4 regions of the Sinorhizobium chiapasense genome follow, and region 1 is predicted to be linked to each of the others. Evidence: riboswitches for the same ligand, from Rfam matches in the RefSeq annotation. Region 1 holds a riboswitch; each other region holds the start of a gene.

What was found. Region 1 has a riboswitch for cobalamin ahead of RB548_RS03040 (aromatic ring-hydroxylating oxygenase subunit alpha). Riboswitches for the same ligand answer to the same signal wherever they lie in the genome.
Region 2: another riboswitch for cobalamin. It lies ahead of bluB (5,6-dimethylbenzimidazole synthase); the one in region 1 lies ahead of RB548_RS03040 (aromatic ring-hydroxylating oxygenase subunit alpha).
Region 3: another riboswitch for cobalamin. It lies ahead of RB548_RS13050 (CbtB domain-containing protein); the one in region 1 lies ahead of RB548_RS03040 (aromatic ring-hydroxylating oxygenase subunit alpha).
Region 4: another riboswitch for cobalamin. It lies ahead of RB548_RS09515 (DUF1636 family protein); the one in region 1 lies ahead of RB548_RS03040 (aromatic ring-hydroxylating oxygenase subunit alpha).

The regions. Positions count from the first base shown of each region.
Region 1 is NZ_CP133148.1:657,567-661,211, forward strand. It holds gene RB548_RS03030 (L-threonylcarbamoyladenylate synthase) at 1-364, opposite strand, end outside; gene RB548_RS03035 (DUF6656 family protein) at 476-1,075, opposite strand; cobalamin riboswitch at 1,388-1,588, shown strand; gene RB548_RS03040 (aromatic ring-hydroxylating oxygenase subunit alpha) at 1,696-2,940, shown strand; gene RB548_RS03045 (hybrid-cluster NAD(P)-dependent oxidoreductase) at 2,943-3,645, shown strand, end outside.
Region 2 is NZ_CP133148.1:1,755,696-1,759,340, forward strand. It holds gene RB548_RS08410 (acyl-homoserine-lactone synthase) at 1-303, shown strand, start outside; gene RB548_RS08415 (DUF2865 domain-containing protein) at 450-1,619, shown strand; gene bluB (5,6-dimethylbenzimidazole synthase) at 1,702-2,400, opposite strand; cobalamin riboswitch at 2,445-2,657, opposite strand; gene RB548_RS08425 (SDR family oxidoreductase) at 2,735-3,556, opposite strand; gene RB548_RS08430 (phytanoyl-CoA dioxygenase family protein) at 3,632-3,645, opposite strand, start outside.
Region 3 is NZ_CP133148.1:2,697,854-2,701,498, reverse strand. It holds gene RB548_RS13060 (ferric iron reductase) at 1-788, shown strand, start outside; gene RB548_RS13055 (CbtA family protein) at 876-1,649, opposite strand; gene RB548_RS13050 (CbtB domain-containing protein) at 1,988-2,164, opposite strand; cobalamin riboswitch at 2,208-2,474, opposite strand; gene RB548_RS13045 (TetR/AcrR family transcriptional regulator) at 2,515-3,165, opposite strand; gene RB548_RS13040 (Rossmann-fold NAD(P)-binding domain-containing protein) at 3,270-3,645, shown strand, end outside.
Region 4 is NZ_CP133148.1:1,986,051-1,989,695, reverse strand. It holds gene RB548_RS09520 (LysR family transcriptional regulator) at 1-869, shown strand, start outside; cobalamin riboswitch at 1,041-1,253, shown strand; gene RB548_RS09515 (DUF1636 family protein) at 1,362-1,772, shown strand; gene RB548_RS09510 (ABC transporter ATP-binding protein) at 1,792-2,652, shown strand; gene RB548_RS09505 (ABC transporter substrate-binding protein) at 2,649-3,599, shown strand.

The DNA of each region.
Region 1 (3,645 bases):
TGCGGATGCCGAGCGTATCGAGCCCGGCGGAGGCGAGCGTATGCACGGTGCTCTCCGGGCGCTGCGGCAGGATAAGGGTTAGAGGGCCTGGCCAGAAAGCCTCCGCAAGGCGGCGCGATAGTGGATCGAACGTCACGTGCGCCTCCGCCATCGCCATATCCGAGACATGGCAGATCAGCGGGTTGAAGCGGGGTCGGCCTTTCATCTCGTAAATGCGGCTGATCGCGTCGGGATTTGTCGCGTCCGCCGCAAGGCCGTAGACCGTCTCCGTCGGGATCGCGACCGGCTCGCCCTCGGAAAGAACGGCGCAGGCTTTCTCGATCGCCCGGTCCGGCTCTGTGCGTGTATCGATGATTTCGGCCATGGCGGTTCCGTTTGCCTTTCCGTCGCTTCCTTAACGGACGCACCGGAAAAACAGAACGATTTTCTTCGTCAAAGCATGTCGCCCATAAAGACGATGCGGACGGCTATCGGGTCAAAGGCTGCGAATGATCTTGCGCAGTGCGTCGTCGCGCGCGCCGAGCATCAGGACGTTCTTCAGTGCTACCTTCGGGTCCTGCGTCCGGAAGATCAGGCCGTTGCCCCGCACATTGCGGTTGATGACCATCTGCCCTTCGTGTTCGCTGGGCTCGATGGCCACGGCGAAGTACATGCGCGAATAGCCCTTCTGTATTCGATCGAAGAAATGCGTCTCGTCACCGAGATCGGAGAAGAAGTTCGCGAAATAGAAGGCCCAGGTGATGTCATGCGAACGCTCAAGGTGCGTTTTTGCGGCAGTCACATGGCAGTAGCCAAGATGCGGACTGTTCGGGAGGGTGCGGTGAAAGATCATCCTCGGGAAGTGGATCGAAGAATGAAACGCGTTGATCCGCTTATGGGTCGTTTCGCCGGCCGCCGAAAGTTTCCGCCCCGTTTGCTCCGCGACCTCCTCATGCGTGAGGTAGCGCCGCTGCTCGGCTGTCCAGTGCCGCCGGCGGTCGATCCGTCCGGTCCGGAGGAATTCCGCGTGGGGCGTGGCCTTTGACGCGGGGACCGCGGCTCTCGTGGCGGTGTCATAGTATCTGAGTCTTGCCATCGGCGACGGCGCCATCCTTGTCCGCGAAATGAATTGATCTGTCCTCGGAATGCTAGCCCTTCGGGGTTAACAGATGATTTTTTATTACATTTATCGATGGCAGAATTCCTGAGGCGTGTCGCAAAATGACCAATCGGTTTCGTGCCGGGAATGACGCTGCCGAAAAAATCGCCAGTTGCTCAGATTTTCTCCTATCACATTGTTTATAATAAATAATATCAATCGTCGCGTCTGGCTTTGACAAGCGAATATCGTGTCGTCTTTCTAGGAGCGGATGTCGCCAATCAGCAAATGCAAAGGCGCCGTGCGCGCTTAGATATGGACACTCAAGGTGCCGCTCGAGGGAGGGCGGAGAATTGGGAAGCCGGTCAGATTCCGGCGCTGCCCCCGCAACGGTGGTGGAGCGAAAGCCACGGCAAAAGGCCACTGGACGGTGTGTCCGGGAAGGCGCCGGGCGGGTCCCTCTCGGGGCCGCTCCAGAGCCCGGAAACCAGCCTTGGGACGAAAATCGACCGTAACTGGTTGCGGCGGGCAGCCGGATCGGAGCCTTTGACGCGCCGGCATCATTGTCGGCGTTGGTTCCTGTCCTGCCTCTCCGAACTGCTGAACGAGGACAGGACATGGACATTCAGAACGACATGCTGCGCCGGCTCACGAACCGCCGCGAGGGCTATAGCCTCGACCGCGCCTTCTACATCAACCCGGATTATTACCGGCAAGACCTCGAGCACATCTGGTACAAGGACTGGCTCTTTATCGGTCACGACTGCGAAATTCCACGGGCAGGCAACTATTTCACTGTTCAGGTCGGCGACTATCCGATCGTCGTCGTCCGCGACCGGCAGGGAGCGATCCGCGCGCTTCACAATTCCTGCCGCCATCGCGGCTCGCGCGTCTGCACGCAGCACAAGGGCTCCTCGGCCAAGCTTGTCTGTCCCTACCACCAGTGGACCTACGAACTGGACGGCAAGCTGCTGTTCGCGCGTCAGATGCCGGAAGGCTTCGATCCGGCTGAGCACAGCCTGAAGCCGGTGCATTGCGAAACGGTCGGCGGCTATATCTTCATCAGCCTCGCCGAGAAGCCGATGGACTTCCAGGCGTTCCGTGAGACGGTCGCGGCCTATCTTGCGCCGCATCGTCTTGGCGAAACTAAGGTCGCCTTTGAGAGCACGATCGTCGAGAAGGGCAACTGGAAGCTCGTCTGGGAAAACAACCGCGAGTGCTACCATTGCGCCGCCAACCACCCGGAGCTTTGCCGCACCTATCCGGAGGCCCCGACGGTAACCGGCGTGCAGGGCTCGATGGACGATCCGGAGATTTCCGAGCATTGGGCGAGATGCGAGGCGGCCGGGTTGCCGAGCGCCTTCAAGATCGCTCCGACCGGCCAGTTCCGCATGACGAGAATGCCGCTCATCAACGACGCGGAGAGCTACACCATGTCCGGCGTCAAGGCCGTCCGCAAGCAGCTTTCGGCCGGGGTGAACGAGAGCCGCATCGGCACACTGCTGCTCTTCCACTATCCGACGACCTGGAACCATATACTCGGCGATCACGCCATTACCTTCCGTGTGCTGCCGCTCGGGCCGGAGCTGACGCAGGTCACGACCAAATGGCTGGTCAACAAGGATGCGGTCGAAGGCGTCGACTACACGCTCGAGGATCTTACCCACGTCTGGACGGAGACCAACGACCAGGATCGCCAGATCGTCGAAGAAAACGCCTTCGGCATCCGCTCGCCAGCCTATGAGCCGGGTCCCTATTCGGCCGAGCACGAAGGTGGCGTGATGCAGTTCGTCGAGTGGTACTGCAATTTCATGCAGAACCGCCTCCAAGGCGACGCCGCTCCTCTCTCGCGGGTGGCCTGACCATGGAAATGGGTTCCTCTTTTCGCCATTTCGACGAGTTGCATCCGTGGATCGACCGGCAGCATCTGCTCGAATGCATATCGGCCGTGGTCGAGACTGCGGACGTGATGACCTTCACCTTCCGTTCGGACAAGCCGGCTTGGTTCCGTTATCTGCCGGGGCAGTTCGTGACGCTCGAGCTGCCCGTCGGCGAGGAACCGGTGATGCGCACCTACACGCTGTCATCTTCGCCATCACGCCCGCTCTCGGTCGCCGTCACAGTCAAGGCGCAACCGGACAGCATTGGCACGCGCTGGATGTTCGACAAACTGAAGCCGGGCATGAAGCTGAAGGCGCTCGGGCCGCTCGGGGATTTCAGCTTCGTTCGCCATCCCGGTGAGAAATACCTGTTTATCTCGGCCGGCTCCGGTGTCACGCCGATGATGTCGATGACGCGGTGGATAGCGGACTGCGCACCCGACACGGACGTCACCTTCATTTCCTGCGCGCGCAGGCCGGAGGACCTCCTGTTCCGCTCCGAACTGGAGGTTCTCGCCCGCCAGATGCGGCGGCTCAATCTCGGCTTTCTGGTCGAAGGTCACGAGGCGCGCCACGGCTGGCATGGGCTGCGCGGTCGCATTGACGCGACGAAATTGCCGCTGCTCGCGCCGGACTTCCTGGAGCGGACGGTCTTTTGCTGCGGGCCTGAACCCTTCATGCGCGGCA
Region 2 (3,645 bases), 1.1 Mb from region 1:
CGCGCATCGAACCAGGTAACGGTCGCGGCCGCGGAACTCATGTGTGGTGTGGGTGAACTGGGCCTTGCCTCGGGCATCAGCCACATCGTCACGGTTACCGACGTCTTCCTGGAAAGAATGTTCCGTCGGATGGGTTGCCCCGGGGAACGCATCGCCGACCCGCACCGCATCGGCTCCGTCTACGCCGTGGCAGTGGCGTGGGAAGTGACGCGGGAACTGCTCGAAACGATGAAGCAGGTCGCCGCGATCGAGGGCACCGTGCTCGAGCGCCCGATGTCGCTCGAAACAGCACGGGCCGCCTGATCGGCTTCGCCGGACCGCTGTTGCGGTCCGGCTTCTTCTCTCTTGCTGCGGTTGGCTTGTTAACGCAAACTCTCCCTTGACGTTGCGCTGTTATGACAGCGTCTTATGATATGGGAAACAGGAGTTGGCGGCGCGGATATCCTTGAATGACGTTCGCGCGCGATTGCAGGAAGAGACGAGAGCCAGTGTCCCGGAGTGTCGTATCCTGGAACTTGAAACATGCGGCGGTCGCCCTGCTTCCGATGCTGTTGGCGATGCCTGACGTGGCGTCGGCCTCGACCGTTTGCGAACGTCTGAATGCACGCCTGACTGACCTTTCCGCGGTCGTGAGCCCGACCGCCAATCTGCGCGATTTCACGGGCGCCGTCTCCCGCCAGAACATCGAGCTCCGCCGGGCCAAGAACGAGCGACGCCGGATGGAATGCAGCACCGGCAGCGTCGTCGTCATTGGTGGCGACAACGACGATGCATGCGCGGCGCTCGATGAGACCATCGCCAGCATGGAGGTCAACCTTCAAAGGCTCAAGGCGCATCGCCGCTCGTTGATATCGGGCGACACCGGCGGCACCCGTCGGCGCATTCTCGCGGCGCTGGAATTGAACGGCTGCCATGACGAGGCCAGCGACGCTCCGGATCCAATCGAGGAGCAGGACGAGTTCGCCAGCGCGGCAGTCGACGAACCCGAGATCCATCGCAACATCCTCAGGGATCTTCCGCCGGATGGCGAGGATTATCCGCTGCTGAGTGACGACAGCGACATGCAGGATTTTCCGCTGCTTCACGAGGAACCGATTGGCAGCCTTAGGACAATGTGCGTGCGCACCTGCGACGGGGCCTTTTTCCCGATCTCGTCAAATGCGACGCCATCCGACTTTGCCCGTGATGCCGAGCTTTGCGAGGCACGCTGCCCTGGTGCGCAGACGGAACTCTATTACCATGTCCTCGAGACGGAAGAGACCGACCAGATGGTTTCCGCCTCGACCGGAAGGCCTTATACCGAGCTGCCAACGGCATTTGCCTACCGGGCGCGTGGCGTCGGTGCGCCTGGGGTCTGCGGCTGCCGGATTCCGAATGGAGCGGCTACACAAAATGCCGACAAGGCGACGGCCGGGAGCGAGCCGTCTGTCATCATGATCAATGGCGACCGGCAGCCGGCTGCGGAATCAGCGCAAGCAAAGCCCGTGCGGGAGAGGCCCTACGACCCGGCGAACAGTAAGGTCCGTGTCGTGGGCCCAACATTCCTGCCGCAAGAGAAAAGCGCGATTGATCTGAAGAATCCGCTCGGTCCGGGTTACCAGCCGATCCAGGGCAATTGACCGGTGCCGCGGCGACTCGACCGACCAATCCGCCACCCCATGCTCTCAAAGCGGTTCAGATATTGCGTTTATCGTATTGAATTCAGGGTCTGTTCGGTTTTGGTGTGCCCCACGCTTCCTCGAAGACAAGGTCCTCGAGCGGCAGGCGCTGACGCCATCCTTTAACCGCGAGTTCCGGCTGCTGATAGAGCCGGTCGACAAATCCGAGGCAAAGCCACGCTATGATTTCGATGTGGTTAGGTATGCCAAGGATCGACTTGATCTCCGGCTCGTGGAAAATACTGACCCAGCCGACGCCGACACCTTCCGCGCGCGCGGCGAGCCACAAGTTCTGAACCGCGCACACGGTCGAATAGACGTCCATCTGCGGATTGTGCGTCCGTCCGAGCACCACCGCTCCACCGCGCGTGCGATCGCAGGTGACGCAAATGCTGAGCGGTGCCTTGCGAATGCCTTCAAGTTTCAGCGAGCGGTATTGCGCCTGTCTCTCGCCGGAAAACATCAGCGCGGCTTCCTTGTTGGCGCGCACGAACGCCTTCCAGACCTGCTCTCGCGTCTCCTTCTGGCGGACGAGCACGAAATTCCAAGGCTGCATGAAACCGACCGACGGCGCCTGGTGGGCGGCACCAAGCAGACGGGCAATGAGTTCGTCCGGCAGCGGATCGGGAAGGAATTCGTCGCGTACGTCGCGGCGTGTTTCAATGGCGCGGTAGACGGCGGCACGCTCGTCCGGCGAAAAGGCTCCGGCCGCCGTCAGGCAGCCGCTCAGGTCAGGCAGCATCGTTCGATCCCCAACAATGCACAACCTCCCGCCGTCCGCGCGGGGCCGGTCTATCTTGCCAGGCCGGTCTTCTGACTCTGGATCATCCAGCCGCGCCGCCTTCCCAAATCACTTCAAGATTCAGTGGCAATATCCTGAGAAAAATTCAGGACCTATCTTCGCGCGACCGTCCCCATCACAGCGTTGGGCACGTTCCGGGCTTGCACCGGATTCCCGATTCTCCCGCCGTGGCGGGCACCTGACGACCGCATATGGGCACAGCCGCCGGCGAAAGGCAAGCCGAGCCGAACGGCTCGCCTTACCCGGGGACCTCGCGCCGCATGTCGAGTTTGCGTCAGAGCGGCGCCGCCGGATGGGGAGAGCCGTCGTAGGCGCCCCAGATCGATTGGTCGAAGCAGATCACCGAACCGGTCATCAGGCCGGATTCCGCCGAGGAGAGATAGGCGCAGGCACGCGCGACCTCGACCGGATCGACAAGGCGGCCGAAAGGCTGGTTCGCTGCAACCTTCTCCAGCCAGTCCGAGGGTGCGTCATGGAATTCGCGCTGGATGCGATCCTCTCCCTCCGATGCCATCCAGCCGATGTTAAGGCCGTTGACACGGATGCGGTTGCGCAGAAGCGCGTAGGCCGTGTTCTTGGTCAGGGTCTCCAGCGCGCCTTTCGACGCACAATAAGCGGCGATGAAGGGCTGGCCCGCCTTGGCCGACATCGACCCGATATTGACGATTGTGCCCTCGATCTTCTCGCGCCGCATCACCTTCACCGTTTCCTGCATGAGGAAGAAGGGCGCGCGGACGTTGACCGCAAACATGCGGTCGAAGAGTTCCGGCTTGGTGTCGAGGATCGTGCCACGGTCGGTAATGGCAGCGGCATTGACCAATGCGTCCACCCGACCGAACTCCCTGTCGCAAGCCGCGACAACCTCGCGGGCATCCTCGACCCGCTCGAGATCGGCCGCCACGTAGACCACCTTGGTACCGGTCGTCTTGCTGATCTCGGCTGCTTTTGCCGTTCCTTTGGGAGCATTGCGCCCGCAGATGACGATACCGGTTGCACCGCGCTCGGCAAAAAGCGCGGCGATCGTCGCACCGAGCCCTTGCGTGCCGCCGGTAACGATCGCAATCTTGCCGTCGAGACGGCCATAATCCGTGCTCATGAATCTCCTCCTAGGACTGTTGCGTTTCCAAGTTCCCGCACTCGAAGCGTCGGGAACATCGCTCGGTTGCGTTCCTCAGCTTCTCTTTT
Region 3 (3,645 bases), 2.0 Mb from region 1:
TCACCTGGCTCCAGGCCGAGTTTCCCGAGGTCGCATGCTCGCGGGCCCCGGACGAGGGCGTGCGGCTCCCGTCTGCATTCTGGGCCGAGGCATCGCCCGATGTGGAGACCTGTCTTGCCTATCAGGAGCGCTTCGGCGTGGGGATGGATGACAAGGTGCGGGCGGCACATCTCATCGCCTTCTATAGCCATCAGCTCAGCCTCGTGTCCGCCGCCATCTATCTCTGTAGCAGTCGTGTTCCGGACGTGACCGGGTTGCGCTTCGAGCGCTACGCGCGTCCGCTCGAGGCGGGCGCCGTCGACGCCGGACGTTTTCTTTTTTGCATGGGACTTAAGGAAGGCTCCGGCGGCGACCCCGAGGATGCCGAAAGGCTTTTCCACGATCTCTTTGTCGCTCATCTGAAGCCGGTCATCGCTCATCTGAAGCGGCGCTGCGGCCTGTCGCTGCGCGCGCAATGGCGGCTTGCGGCCGACAGCCTGGCAGGTGCCTTTCTCGAAATCGGACGACGGCGCGGAACGGAGGCGGAGGCGATCGCGCAGGCGTTAGCGATGGTCGAGCGCGCGGGCTCCCCGTTGCATTCCGAGGCGCTTTGCTACGAGAAGATCGAAGTCGCGGCCGCGGATGGGAAAGATCTTTCGCGGACCTACAGGATGCGCGGCGGGTGCTGCCTCTATTACCGCACCGACGGCGGCAGCTATTGCGACAGCTGCGTGTTGCTCGAGCCCGAGGCCCGACGCGAGCGACTGCGGGCGCATTTGATCGATACCGCCCGCGATCAAATAGGGTGAGTTTTTCGGCTCTTGTCCGCCTGCCGTCCCTCACCCCGCGAGCGGGGAGAGGGCCAGGGTGAGGGGCAGCAAAGATCAGAACGTGACCTAACGCACCTTGACGAACCGGTCGTTGATGAAGCCGGAAACCACCCCGAGCACGAGCCAGAAGGCAAGGGTGGTCGCAAGCGCCGCGACGGCGAATTCCGCGCCGAGGACGGCGGGCACGTTGCTGGAGATGTCGAGCGGCTGCGGCGCGCCATAGATCTGCGGTGCGGCGATGAGCGCGAGACCCACGATCTTGGCGACCAGTTCGCGACGCAGCGCCAGCAGATAGAGGCCGGCTGCCGAAAGCAGCACCGTCGCAGCCCACCAGACCTGCCGTTCACCGAGTTCGGCCGCCGGAAAGCCCGGCAGTTCGGGCGGAAGGCCGATCGCCGGCAGCAAGTGCACGGCGAGCCATCCGCAGGCGCCCCAGAGCGCCCCATTCGCGAGCGTGATCGGATAGCCGATCACAAGGCTGACGCCGGCAAGCAGCAGCGAAAATCCGGCGCCTGTCACGAGATTGGCGAGGAGCGTGCCGGAGAAACGGCTCAGGCCGAACATGATGCCGCCTTCCTCGTGCTCGCCCTCATGCTCATGCGCATAGGCCGGTGTAACCGGCGAGAGCGCGGAAAGCAGCGCGCCGGCGGGTGAAGTGCCGTTCAGCGACGAATGCTGGTCGTGGCCAGCGGCTGCGGGCTCCTGCGTTGCCGGCGCTTGGATCTCATATTCCTCGGCGTGCAGGATCAGCGGCACGACGCGCATTTCCTGTGCGGCGGTCATGAAGACGCCGGCAATCAGCCCGGCCACGATTGCGGCCAGAAGTGTTTTGACGATCATTGTCGAAATTCCTCAATCGGGCGCGCGGCCGCTCCGAAGCGCGGCGCGTCATTCAAGATGCGCCAACGCCATGCAGACGCCACAGCCGGCGCCATTTCCGGTTTCCGTGGATGCAAAACGCCAGCGGAGCATGCCGGAGCGCATGCCAAACGAGAACTGCGCCCGCGTGCTATGCGCCGGAGGAACGCTCCGCTCTTGTTCGAGATGGAACGCCTGCTGCATGTTTCCTTAAGTCGTAGCCGATTTAAGGATAAAAACATGCAGCAATTCAAAGTGCTACAGCGTCCTTTGCGCGTCCGATAAGACGCGCGGCGCTGTAAGGCGTTCCATGGCATCGATCAGTGGCAGGGGAAGCCGTAGGAGTGGCGGGTGTCGTGCGCCGTGTCGTGCAGAACGGCCGAATTCGCGAGGCCCGCACCGAAGACGAGGAAGGCGCCGATCAACAGGGCGGAGATGCCCGCGACCAGACGATCGTTAAGGGAGAGCGAAATGCTCGAAGCTGTAGACGTAGCCATGACAACCTCCGTGATGGCGTTGGGATGTTTCCCGGTTTGGGCACGATGCCCGCATCGCTTGGCAGGTTTCCTGGCTCACGGCGTCAGGTGGTTTTCACCAAGGATTTGCCTCGCCTTCCCAGGATCGAACCGCCCTCTCGCGGTTTTTCCCAGTGGCTTCTTCCGGATCGCTCCGGAACGGCAAATTCACGCCGCTCTACAGTCGCGGGGTCGGCCGTGATTGAGATGCCCAGTTTGGGTCCATCCGTCACGTTCCCGTTTACTCCCGGAACGCGTTCGCTTTCCGGGAACCAATCGATCCCCGATGATTAGGATCGGTCGCGGGCGATGTCAATTGAACTTGCGGCTTCTCACGCTGCATCCGCGACAAATTCACGAAGGATCATGTGCTCATAGGCCTTGACGATGCGGTCGCCTTCCGACCTGTCGACCGAGACCGCAAGTCGCATCGTGCAGTCGCCAAGATGCATCATGAGGAACGCGGCATCTTCGATCTTTTCGCGCGGCGCTTCCGGAACAACCCTCATCCAGGTGTCGGCAAGCAATCGCCCATTCAACCGGCTCTCGGCGAGCTCGATTTTACGCAGCGCCTTGTCCGCCTGCATCGCCGACCAGATGTCGCGCATCACAGGCTCGGCGAGAAACATGTCGTAGTAAGTGTCGAAGAGCGCCGAAAAGGCGCTGCGCAATTCGGCGGGCGTGGTGACCTTTGCGAACTCCGCAGCAATGCAGTCCCGGCAGGCGGCATTGTAGCGCTCGGCGAGGGTGCGCACGATCGCCGCCTTGTCCGGAAAGTACTGATAGAGTGACCCGATGGAGATGCCGGCCATCGCAGCGACGTCGCTCATGCGCATGGCGTCGCTTCCTTTTTCCTCGATCAGCCTGATGGCGCGGGAGAGGATATGCTCGACGCGCTCGCGACTGCGCTTCTGGCTTGGTGTACGGCGAAGGCTTGTTTCCTCTTCGGCTGATCCGATCGCCGGATTTGCTTCTCCAATCATGAGCACTCCTCACATTTTGCCTTGACTCTCAAAATACGAGGATTTATCACATTTGCAAACGTGAGGAATACTCATATTCATCGAACAGCAGTCGGGAGGATAAGATGTCAGAGAAATCGACCCTGGTTCTGGGTGGCGCCGGCAAGACCGGGCGGCGGATTGCGGCACGACTTTTGGCGAATGGTGTGCCGGTGCGTCTCGGGATGCGATCGGCGATGCCTCCGTTCGATTGGGCGAACGAGGCGACATGGGCCCCGGCTCTCGATGGCGTCGATCGGGTCTATGTGAGCTATCAGCCCGATCTGGCCGTTCCTGGCGCCGCGGATACGATCCGCGGCTTTTCTGTCCTCGCGGTGAAGAGCGGAGTGAAGCGGCTGGTCCTGTTGTCCGGTCGCGGCGAGGATGACGCGCAGGCCGCCGAGGCCGAACTGCGAGCCGCGGGCGCCGAATGGACGGTCTTGAGGGCGAGTTGGTTCTTCG
Region 4 (3,645 bases), 1.3 Mb from region 1:
GATCGCTCAACGCTTTCGTCCAGGCAGCGGACAACCGCAGCTTCACGCTCGCCGGGCGGCACCTGGGCGTATCGTCGTCGGCAATTGGTAAGGCGGTGGCGCGGCTGGAGGAACGGCTCGGCGTGCGGCTTTTCCATCGCTCGACCCGCTCGATCACGCTGACAGCGGAGGGGGCGCTTTTTCTCGAACGCTGCCGGCGCATCTTTTTGGAGGTCGAAGCGGCGGAGCACGAAATCGCTGAGACGCAGGGCGCGCCGCGCGGCAAGCTGCGCGTCAGCATGCCGCTCATCGGCATGCTGACGATGCCGGCGCTCTCGGCCTTCATGCGTGCCTATCCCGAGATCGAGCTCGACCTCGACTTCAGCGACCGCATCGTCGACGTCATCGGCGAAGGCTTCGACGCCGTGGTACGCGCCGGCGAGGTCAGCGACTCGCGGCTGATGATCCGCTCGCTCGGCACCTTCCGCCTCATGCTCGTCGGCTCGCCCGACTATTTTGCAGTGAGAGGCGTGCCGCGAACTCCGGAAGACTTGAAATCCCACGCCTGCCTGCAGCACCGCTACGCGACCAGTGGCAAGTTCGAGCGCTGGCCGCTCAGGGGCGTGGAGAGGGACATCGAGTTGCCGACGACGGCGGTCGTCAACACCATCGAGCCGCTAATCTACATGGCCGAGCAGGGGCTCGGCATCGCCTGCCTGCCGGATGTCGGCATCCGCCGCCAGCTCCGCGAAGGCACGCTCGTCAGCGTGCTCGACGACCACGTCGAACATTCCGGCCCGTTCCGGATCCTCTGGCCCTCCAGCCGCTACCTGTCGCCGAAACTCCGGGTCTTCGTGGATTTCATAGCGGAGAACCTGTTTTCGGCCTGAGGTGTTCGCTCCTTGCTGCCTTCGCATTGGCGGGAGCCAGCTCGCGACGACGTTTCTGTCTTGCGTAATGTAATGTTATTTCGTAACAGAACGCACCGCTCAACGAGACACCCACCCGTGTTGATATCTCCTTTCTCCCTTCATCCGCTGGTTGCCTCGCGCCGCGATTCATGTCACCAAGGGCGCGATGGTGCTGCTTTCGTGATCCGGAAGCGGCTGAAAAGGGAACACGGTGAGGACGACCCAGGAGGGGCCGAAACCGTGGCTGCCCCCGCAACTGTGAGCGGAAAGCGCATTCACACCATGTCACTGGCAAAAGGCCGGGAAGACGTGAATGCGCGGCGACCCGCGAGCCAGGAGACCTGCCATCGAACCGATCAACCACAACGGACGGGGTGTTCCGATGGAAAAGAACTGGCTTCTGCTCGGCGGGCAACCGTCTCCTTGCATCTTCGCCATTTTCTCTCCGGCCCAGCCCGGCGGAGACAAGCCATGGCGAAATCAGACTTCCGACAGCACAAGATAACGCTCTGCACCGATTGCCGCTTCACCGGAGGCCCATGCCGGCCCGGCGCCGAGCTGCTCGCGCAGTTGAACCGCAGCGTTTCAGCGCTCGGCGGGCCGCTCGACCGGGATTTCTCGATCGCCGGCACGGTCGCGATGACCGCCTGCACGCGGCCCTGCACGATAGCCTTCCAAGCGACCGGCAAGGCGACCTATCTCTTCGGCGACATCTCGCCGGAGGAAGACATCGACGATCTTGTCAGCTTCGCCGCCGCCTGCGCCGGGGGCGAGGTGTTTGACGCTTTCCCTGCTGCGGCGTTCAGCGCCAACGGCAAGGGCCTTGCGCGCGTTCCGGCGGCGCTCCTCGTTTCCGAGGACACCGCGGGGCTGCTGCAGTGAGCGCGGGGAGGGCATTTTCATGAGCGACAAATTCAGTAGCTTGCAGCGGGGCGCGGGCGCCAGCCTGCGCGTCGAAGGACTGGTGTGGGGGCCGCGCGTCGGCCTCCGGCTCGTCCGCGATATCGGTTTTTCCATCGCGCCGGGCAGCCGGCTCGCGATCATCGGCCCGAACGGTGCCGGCAAGACCTCGCTGTTGCGCTGCCTCTATCGGGCGGTCGAGCCGATCGCCGGCCGTATCGAGATCGACGGCGTGAACCTCTGGGCGATGAGTGCGCGCGAGGCGGCAAGGACGATTGCGGTCGTCCTGCAGGAAATGCCGGGCGATTTTCCCTTCAGCGTCCGCGACGTGGTGATGATGGGGCGGATCCCGCGTCGCGAGGGGATCAGCGGCTGGAGCGATCGCGACCGCGAGCGGGTGGCGCATGCGCTCGAGCATCTCGACCTTGCCCATCTGGCGCGCCGCCAGTTCGCCACGCTTTCGGGCGGCGAGAAGCAGCGGGTGCTGATTGCCCGGGCGCTTGCCCAGGAACCGAAGATCATCATCCTCGACGAGCCAACCAACCACCTCGACATCCGCCACCAGCTCGAAATCCTCGATCTCCTGCAGACGCTGAAGCTGACGATCGTCACGACGCTGCACGACATCAATCTCGCGGCCGAGTTCGCGACCGAAGTCGCGATCCTGACCGAGGGGCGGCTTGCCGCCTTCGGCCCGCCGGAGACGGTGCTGAAGCCTTCGGCGCTCTCGGCCGCCTTCGGCGTCCATGCCACCGCGCATGGCGATGCTGCGGGCCAGGTTTCCCGCTTTTCCTTCACGCTCTCGCGGTCCGACGCAATGCCCGTCGCGCGACCGTCCCGTTCCACAGGAGTAATCCAATGAACAGACTTCTTCTTGCCGCCGGCGCGCTCGTCCTTGCCGCCGTGCCGGCGCTCGCCCATCCCGTCACCGTCAAGAGCTGCAACCGCGAGGTCACCTTCGATGCCGCGCCTAAGCGGGCGATTTCCAACGACGTCAATCTCACCGAGATGATGCTGGCCTTGAAGCTGCAGGATCGCATGGTCGGCTACACCGGCGTTTCCGGCTGGAAGACGCTGGACGAGCGGCTGCGCGAGGGCGTCAAGCAACTGCCCGAACTCGCGGAAAAATATCCGACGAAGGAAGTGCTGCTGAATGCCGATGCGGATTTCTACTTCGCCGGCTGGAACTACGGCATGAAGGTCGGCGGCGAGGTGACTCCGGAAACGCTGATGCCCCTCGGCATCAAGGTCTATGAGCTGACCGAGAGCTGCATCCACATCATGGCGAAGGGCAAACCGACGATGGAAGACATGTTCGTCGACCTCCTGAACCTCGGCCGCATCTTCGGGGTCGAGGAGAGGGCCGAGGCGCTGGTTCAGGGCTATCGCAATGAGCTCGCCGAGATCACTGCCAGGATCAAGGGAGCCGAGCGGCGGCCAGTGCGCGTCTTCGTCTACGACTCCGGCGAGGAAAAGCCCTTCACCTCCGGGCGCTACGGCATTCCGACCGCGATGATCGAAGCGGCGGGCGGCGTCAACATCGTGGACGATGTCGAGAAGAGCTGGACGGAAATCTCCTGGGAGCCGGTGATCGACCGCAACCCGGAAGTGGTCGTCATCGTCAACTACGGCGAGGTGACCGCAGACCAGAAGATCGCCTTCATGAAGAGCAATCCGGCCTTCAGGAACGTGGACGCGGTGAAGGACGACCGCTTCGTCGTGCTAGAATATGTCGAGGCGACGCCGGGCCCGCGCAACATCGAGACGATCAGGCGGCTGGCGAGGAGTTTTCACGCCGAGGCGATGTGAGTGGGCCGGGGCGTGTGAAGAAGCATCGCGTAAGGGAGATGGCGCG